DNA from 2 places in the Paenibacillus sp. YAE3 genome. Region 1 is predicted to be linked to the other one. Evidence: predicted binding sites of a transcription regulator. Region 1 holds the regulator's gene; the other holds the start of a gene.
The links. The regulator LexA, encoded in region 1, represses DNA repair genes until DNA is damaged. The targets are predictions, from matches to a motif close to CGAACATATGTTCG.

Region 1 (4,427 bases):
GGTTGGGGACGGGGGGAAGGAAAACAGTGGATCCAATGAGCGTCAGCGAACGGATGGATAGGGAGGGAATTCCCGGGTTAAGCATCGCATTCATTGAGGATGGTTTGATCAGCCATCGGGAGACCTGGGGAAAGCTTGCGGCGGGGGAGACGGAACCGGTCCGGATGGATACGATGTTTAACGCGTGTTCCATCAGCAAATTTGCGGCAAGCGTTTTAGCGCTTGTTCTGGTAGAGGAATGCGCCCTTCAATTGGATGAAGACGCGAACCGGCGCCTGATATCGTGGAAGGTTCCGGAGCATCCGCAATTCCGTTCCGGCCGCGTCACGCTGCGCAGGCTTCTTGGCCATCAAGCCGGCTTTTCCGATCCCGATGGAAGCTTTCCGACGTTGGCCAAGGACCGCAAAGCTCCGTCCATGGCGGAATTGTTAACAGGATTAACGGTTTATAGGCAGGAGCCTGCTTTACTGGTCGCCGAGCCGGGAAGCCGGTTCATCTATTCGGATACGGGATTTTGCGTCATGCAGCTGCTGATTGAAGATGCGACAGGGGAACCGTTCGAAAAGCTGATGCGGAAAAAGATATTTGAACCGCTGGGGATGAAAAACAGCCGTTTCGTCATGGACGAATCCGACATTCGCGCGGGATCGGCCGCCGGACATAACCGATATGGCGACCGGTTGGCCAGCCCCTATCCGATTTATCCGTATGCTGCGGCTGCCGGGCTCTGGACGACACCGACGGACCTCGCAATGTTGGCCGCCGAGCTGATGGCTTCGCTGCAGGGGCAGGGGATGTTGGGGATTTCCCCAAAGACCGCAAAGGAAATGTTTACACCGCAGAACGGTTTTAAGTGGGCCGGGCTGGGCGTATTCATGGAATGCCTTGGCGGGAAGCTGGAGATCACCTCGCTCGGGTGGGGCAGCGGTTTCCAATGCATGATGACCGTTTATCCCGAGAAAGGCATAGGGGCGATATGCATGATGAACGCGGATCCGGGCGTGCATCAAGCCGAGAGCCTCCTCGGATATATCACAACGATGTGGCAGCAGGAGAAATTCGGCTAACCCAAATAGAAAGCCCTTGTTCTCCTGGAAGAACAAGGGCTTGTCCATTGGCGAGGCCAAAACGGATCAATGAATGTCGCGGAACAAACCGACGACCTTGCCGAGAATGGTCACGTGATTCAAGCGCAGCGGCTCGTAAGACGGATTCTCCGGCTGCAGACGGATATGATCCTTTTCTTTATAGAACGTTTTTACGGTAGCTTCGTCTTCGTCCGTCATGGCAACGACGATATCTCCGTTATCAGCGGTCTGCTGCTGGCGGACGATGACGTAGTCGCCGTTGTGAATGCCCGCCTCGATCATGCTGTCCCCTACGACCGATAGCATAAAGACTTTCTCGTCCCCGACAAAATGCTGGGGCAGAGGGAAATAATCCTCGATATTTTCCGTAGCGGTAATCGGTACGCCGGCCGTAACCTTACCTACCACGGGAACCCGCGCGATCGTTTGCGTGAACAGGTTGCTGCTTTCGGATTCTTCCTGGCCCAAAATTTCAATGGCGCGAGGTTTCGTTGGGTCCCTGCGGATCAATCCCTTTTTCTCCAGTCTGTCCAGATGGCCGTGCACCGTCGAGCTGGAAGCCAGTCCGACGGCTTCGCCGATCTCGCGGACGGAAGGAGGATAACCTTTGGCCCGGACTTCGTTTCTTATAAATTCCAATATCGCTTGCTGCCGGCTAGATATCTTCGACATTCCCCATCAACCCCATTAGTAACGTTTGGTAAAAGTATAACATAGAACTGCCGTTCGTACAAACACAAGTTCTAAAACGGGAACATGATTTTTCCTTAATGGAGAACAATTGTTCGAAAAAACTATTGAACAAAACATGTGTTCGTGTTATATTGTTCTCATACAAGAACAAATGTTTGGAGGAACGGTTAACATGTTAAAATACAGTACATATCAAAGCATATATAATCATGAAATTTCCGGGGGAGACCGCAACGGCGGGAAACTAAAAGAACAGCTTCACGCTTTCCAGGCCATGTTCACGCGGCGCCTGATGGTGAAGCTTCTGCTGATCGTCATAATTATGACGGCAGGGTGTACGGGCATGGTACGCGTATTTGCCGGTTCCCCTCAAGACGAGGTGCAAATGGAACAAATCGTTGTGTCCCAAGGGGACACGCTATGGCAAATCGCCCGGGATCATAAACCGAAGGACATGGATACCCGCGCATACATTCAGATCATTAAGAAGACGAACCATCTGAAATCCAGCGGCATTCAAGCCGGAGATGTCCTTTCTCTTCCTATATATTAGACTTCGTTTTTATGCCTAAGAGCTTGGTAAGGTTCACGCCTTGACAAGCTCTTTTTCTCATGGCAAAGTTAGGTATGAATTGATTATTGGAGGAGTCATGTATGGATATCGACAGCTTAGTTCAGCGCATTAACGAGCTTGCGCGCAAAGACAAAGAGACTGGCCTGACCAAGGAAGAAACCGAAGAACGTGCGAAATTGCGCGAGAGATATCTTCAAAACGTCCGTCGGAACTTCAGGGCCCAGTTGGATTCGATCGAATGGGTAGAAGACCGCAATGACGGAAAGCGCAAATAAAAATAAAGAACATCATGGTTAAGGGGGAAACACGATGTCCCGATCTTGGGAAAGAATGGTTCAGAAAAACTCGGCTCAACTAAACAAGCAGCGTAAAAAACAGGGGAAACCTTCGCTGTATTCCTCGAACGGTTCCGCCACGGCCGACGTCTTCAAAGGGCGGAATTTCGTTCTTCCCATCACGCTGGTAGCGCTTGCCGTCATTTACCTTTTGCTCGGCATGACCAGCCAGCAGGCGGCGATGAACACCTCCTTGAATTGGATCGTGGTCGGATTGTACGTTTTGCTGGCGATCATGATTTTTTTGCGCCGCCCGTTTCTTAAAGTGGACAAAAACACGCTTTCCACGATCAAGTTCAATCGCGACCGGCGTTTGACGGCGGACCAAATCGCCAAAATCAAAGCAGGATCCGGTTCGATCGTGATCGAAATGAAAGGAACGAAGGGGAAAAAGGGCAAGGAAATAAAGGGCGGCAATTGGGTGTTTACCCGTTTGATCAACCGCTACGATACCGAAGCCATGGCCGAACGTCTTGAGCGTTTTGCCGCCTCTTTTAATATTCCGTTTGAAAAACAATAGTACAGATTAACGTTGGGAGAGGGATGGGAAGATGGGAGTTACCGCCGTTTTTTTTGATTTGGACGATACGTTGTTGTGGGATGAGCGCAGCGTGAAGGAATCCTTCCAAGCGACCTGCGAAACGGCCGCCGCCAAAACCGGGGTCGACGCGGAGGCGCTTGAAGCGGCTGTCCGCAAAGAGGCGCGGGCTTTGTACGAGTCGTACGACACGTATGCTTTTACCGCCATGATCGGCATTAACCCGTTTGAAGCATTATGGGGGGAATTTACCGTAGGGAAGCAGCCCGAGTTTCAACGGATGGCCGAAATCGTCCCTGAATACCGGAAGGAATCTTGGCGCCGCGGCCTCGCCGAGCTGGGTGTGGAAGACGCGCAGCTGGCCGAAGAACTTGCCAGACAATTCGGGATGGAAAGACGCTCCCGCCCCCATGTGTATGAAGAAACGTTCCAAGTGCTGCAAGAGCTGAAAGGGAACTATAAGCTTCTGTTGCTGACGAACGGCTGCCCGGGATTGCAGCAGGAAAAACTGGATGGCATACCGGAGCTGGTCCCTTATTTCGACCAAGTCGTCATTTCGGGCAACTTCGGCAAAGGCAAGCCGGATCCCACCATTTTTGAGCATGCGCTCTCCCGCCTGGGCGTAACCCCGGATGAAGCCGTCATGGTAGGCGACAAACTTTCGACGGACATTAAAGGCGGACTGGCCGCTGGGTTAACGACGGTTTGGATCAACCGCAACGGCAGGCCGTATCATTCGAACATCCAGCCGCATTATGAAATCAAGCATTTGTCCGAGCTGCACGGTATTTTGGAGTCTATGAAGCAGCAAGTTTAACCGGCCAAGCATTAAATGCGATTTGTTAATTAAAAGTCTGCCGTTTGCGGTTCTGCCGCATGCGCAGGCTTTTTTCATGATCTTATTGCGGGATCGCCCCAGCGCACTGCTAATATTGTCATCAATTTGTGATCACCCCGCCGTTTTGGAAGCCTGAAAAGCATGTATAATAAATGAAGTGCGGTCAAAAAGCCTACATATCTGCAGATTGACGTAAGGGAGTGGCAGGAATTTGAAAAAGAAATATGTTTTCATAGGCATCATCTTGCTTGTCGTTTTTGCTTTGGCAGGCTGCGGAGGCAGCGGCGGACATGACGGCATGAACATGGATGAAGGCATGATGGAACCGTTAAAAGTCGATTTAACTTTGAATCCGGAGCAG
Region 2 (4,427 bases), on a different contig from region 1:
GTACTCGTCGAACAGGACTGCAGCCGCCCACACGACGATGGAGACGCCAAGCAGCGGCAGCGCGATTTGGCCGATCTGCAGGCCGATCAGCTCGGTCGTGATGCATGTGCCGATATTGCTGCCGAGAATGATGCCCAGCGTCCGGTCGAATGATAGCAAGCCGGCATTGACGAGTCCCATCGTGAGCACGGTCACGGCCGTGCTGCTTTGGAGCACCGCCGTAATGCCGGTGCTGAACAGCATGCCTTTGAGCGGGGAGGCGGTCGCTTTTTGCAGGAAGGACGAAAGCAGCGGTCCGGCCCAGCTGCCCAGCGCGGCTTCCATCACTTTCATCCCGGCCAGGAAAATGATCAGCCCGTACACGACGGGGAAAATCATCGTATGAAACATGGGTAAGGTTCTCCTTTGCGAATTCTTGTCCATGTATAACGTATATGTCGCTGCTTGGACAACCATGACACGGGAGGCCGGGGAGCAAACCATTAGGATCAAGAAATAGACATGAGTAGGAGTGGACATGTTGGCAACTGTCGTTCTTCATAAAAACCGCAAGAAAAGGCTGGAGCAGGGTCATCCCTGGATTTTCAAAAACGAAATCGAGTCGGTTCAAGGCGATCCGCAGCCGGGGGACCTGGTCCAAGTCGTGAACCATCAAGGCCGTTATTTGGCGACCGGTTATTACAACCCGGCATCGCAGATTACCGTGCGCGCCGTCTCCTACCGCGAGATCGAAGCGATGGACGAGGACTTTTTCGCCGAGCGTTTTCTTGGCTGCCTGAAGCACCGGGAGCGCTTCCTGGACGAAGGAAATGCTTATCGCCTGGTGTATGGGGAGGCCGATTTCCTCCCGGGCCTCATCGTGGACCGGTTCGATGACGTGCTGGTCATTCAGCTCTTGACGCTGGGCATGGATATCCGGCGCAAGGAAATCGTCGGCGCCTTGGCTAAGGTGATGAACCCGCGCGGCATCTATGAACGGAGCGATGTACCGATCCGGGAGCTCGAAGGGCTGGAGCAGACGAAGGGGCCCCTTTACGGCGAATGCCCGAGATACGTTACGGTCCGGGAAAACGGGCTGCTGATCCGCGTCGATATCGAAGAAGGGCAAAAAACCGGCTACTTTTTCGACCAGCGGGAAAACCGCGCGGCCATCGAGCCGCTGATGACCGGCTGGGGCGAACGCAGCGGGATCGAGGTTCGGGAAGTCGAAGAAAACGGGCAACGGGTCCGGCGTCCGGTCAACAAAAGCGGCAAGGTCGTCACGTTCCCTTTCTGGGACGGCGCGACGGTGCTGGAATGTTTTTCGCATACCGGCAGCTTTACGCTTCATGCCTGCAAATACGGGGCCAAAAAAGTGACCTGCCTGGACATCTCCCAGCATGCGATCGACAGCGCGCGGGAAAACGTGGAGCTGAACGGCTTCGGCGACCGCGTGGAGTTCGTCGTGGATGACGCGTTCCAGTATCTTCGGTCGCAGGTCAAAGGGCTGGAGGAAAGGCAGATCCGTTCCGCCGGCGCAGGGAAGATCGACACCTCGCAAAAAATGACCGCGGGGGGCGGCAGAACATGGGACGTCGTCATTTTGGACCCGCCAGCCTTCGCGAAAACGAAAAGCGCCGTTAAAGGCGCCTGCAGAGGATACAAGGACATCAACCTGCACGGCATGAAGCTGGTGAACGAAGGCGGGTACCTGGTCACGGCAAGCTGCTCGTACCATATGCGCCCAGATTTGTTCCTGGAAACGATCCGGGAGGCTGCGGCCGATGCAGGGAAAATTCTGCGTTTGATCGAATGGCGCGCCGCCGGGAAAGACCATCCGCAAATTTTGGGCGTCGATGAAGGGCACTACCTGAAGTTTGCGATTTTCGAAGTGAGAAGCAAAACCTTTTAATCGGGAAGATACCGGACTGCCGCTTTGAATCCGAGAGGATTCGGCGGCGGTTCTTTCTTTTTTTGCAAGAAAATAGGAGATTCGAAAAAATGCGGCTTGCAGCGCCTTTTTGCAAATACTGGACGTTCAACCCTGGCGGAAATTTAGTGGTAAAATAGGAGAAGCGCTCTGGACGGCAGAGCTAACGGCTGCAGGGCTACCCGACGTAGATGTGATTATTGCAAACATACGTTCTATTTTGTGCTGTGTATGATATACTGGAAGGTAGATTTGGAGCAAAATCCATAGTTTTTTATTTTACATAGATGAAGGGGGAGGAACATGCCGGTTCATTTTCTGATCGGACGATCGGGCAGCGGCAAAACGACGGCCATATTGGATCAAATTTCCGCCAAACTGGAGGCCGAGCCGCAAGGGGATGCGATCATTTTGCTCGTTCCGGAGCAGGGTTCGTTCCAGGCCGAACACGGGCTGGTTACGTCGGGGCGGATCAAGGGGAGCGTCAGGGCCCAAGTGCTCAGCTTCCGCCGCCTCGCGTACCGCGTCATGCAGGAGACCGGGGGAACGGCGCGCGTCGGCATCAGCGACGAAGGCAAAAAAATGCTGCTGTACAAAATCATACAGCGCCGCAAGGACGAGCTGAAACTGTTTGGGGCCTCAGGCGAGCAGCTCGGGTTCGTCGGCAAGCTCGGCGACGTGTATACCGAGATGAAGCGGTATTGCGTCGATGCGTCCGCCGTCGGGCAGCTGCTGGAGCAACTGCCGCCGCAAGGCGTCACGCCGATCCTTCGCAGCAAGCTTGAAGATTTGTGGACGGTATACAAAGATTTCGAGCAGGAAATGTCACCGCTGTATATCGACGAGGAAGACAATTTGATCCGTTTGACCGAAGCGGTGAAGGACTCCGCCTATTTGCGCGGAGCGGAAATATGGATCGACGGGTTCCACGGCTTTACTCCGCAGGAGCTTTTGGCGGTCGGCCAGTTGATGCTTCATGCCCGGTCCGTCACCGTTTCCTTGACGCTGGACAAACCTTACGACGGCGCGCGGATGCCGCATGAGCTCGATTTGTTCCATCCGACCGCCACGACCTATGTCAAGCTGAGGGGCATGGCGGAAGAATTGGGCCTGGACATCTACGATACGGTGCTGGCTCCGCCCGTGCCGCCGCGTTTCGCGGAAAGTCCGATGCTTGCCCATTTGGAGCGGGGGTACGATCGACGCCTTCGCTACGAGGCGAACGCCGGCCTTCGCTGCGAAGCGATTTCGATCCATCCCGCCACCAGCCGGCGGGCGGAGGTCGAAGGAGCGCTGCGGGAGATGCTTCGGCTGTCGCGCGAGGAAGGCGTACGCTTCCGCGAAATGGCCGTGTTCGTGCGCAATCTCGCGGATTACGAGCATCTCGTCATGCCGCTTTTCCACGATTACGGCGTTCCGGTTTTCCTTGACCAGAAAAGGAGCGAGCTTCACCATCCCCTTGCCGAGTTCATTCGCGCCGCGCTGGATGTGGTCCGGCGGTTCTGGAGGCATGAGGACGTATTCCGCTGCGTCAAAAGCGACCTGCTTCTCCCGCTTGACGGGTCGCTGACGCGCGAAGACATGGACCGCTTCGAAAACTATGCGCTCGCTTGCGGGTTTCAGGGCTACCGCTGGACGGACGGACGGCCGCTCAAGGCGGTCCCGAGCCTGTCGCTGGAGGAAGGGGGATCTGCGGGGCAGAAGACGGCCGAAGAGACGCTTGAGCTGATGGAACGCTGCCGGGCGGCGGTAACCGGGCCGCTGGCTGCTTTCGAGAAACGGATGAAACGCGCCAAAACGGCACGGGAGATGTGCACGGCCGTTTACGGGCTGCTTGAAGACGCGGGCGTTCCCCAGAAATTGGACGCGTGGAACCGCGAAGCGCTGCTCGGCGGCCGTCCGGAAGCGGCCAGGGAGCATCGGCAGCTTTGGGGCGAGGTGCTGGATTTGCTGGATCAGATCGTCGAGATGATGGGGCCGGAAAAAATGGCGTTCGACCTGTTCGCGGGCATGCTGGAGACCGGGCTCAGCGAGCTGAAGCTTGGACTCGTGCCCCCTTCGCTTGATCAGGTGCTCGTGGGAACGATGGACCGGACCCGCACGAGCGGCGTCAAATACGCTTTTTTGCTCGGGGTGAACGACGGGGTCATTCCGGCGGTGTTCCAGGAGGACGGCGTCCTTACCGAACAGGAACGGTCCGTGCTTGCGGATGCGGGCATGGAACTGGCCCCCGGCATTTCGCGCCGGCTGCTGGATGAACGCTTCCTGATCTATAACGCTTTGACTTCCGCCAGCCGGCATGTCTGGATCAGTTATCCGGCGGCGGACGACGAAGGGAAGGAGCTGCTTCCTTCGGAAGTCGTCCGCCATTTGGCGAAAATGTTTCCGGGGCTTCAGGCACGGCCGCTTTTGGCCCAGCCGGGAGCGGAACAGCCCGCTTCGGAGCACGAAGCCTTCATCGAACATCCCCGTCAGACGCTGAAGCATCTGATCGTGCAGCTGCGGCGGTGGAAACAGG

Region 2: the regulator LexA is predicted to act here: its motif matches at 2,113-2,126, upstream of addB (helicase-exonuclease AddAB subunit AddB).

The regions. Positions count from the first base shown of each region.
Region 1 is NZ_BAAIYF010000002.1:252,147-256,573, reverse strand. It holds gene AC27KL_RS04030 (serine hydrolase domain-containing protein) at 36-1,067, shown strand; gene lexA (transcriptional repressor LexA) at 1,134-1,760, opposite strand; gene yneA (cell division suppressor protein YneA) at 1,954-2,334, shown strand; gene AC27KL_RS04015 (DUF896 domain-containing protein) at 2,436-2,630, shown strand; gene AC27KL_RS04010 (hypothetical protein) at 2,665-3,210, shown strand; gene AC27KL_RS04005 (HAD family hydrolase) at 3,242-4,045, shown strand; gene AC27KL_RS04000 (FixH family protein) at 4,278-4,427, shown strand, end outside.
Region 2 is NZ_BAAIYF010000008.1:244,457-248,883, reverse strand. It holds gene AC27KL_RS17350 (Na/Pi cotransporter family protein) at 1-390, opposite strand, end outside; gene AC27KL_RS17345 (class I SAM-dependent rRNA methyltransferase) at 521-1,891, shown strand; gene addB (helicase-exonuclease AddAB subunit AddB) at 2,213-4,427, shown strand, end outside.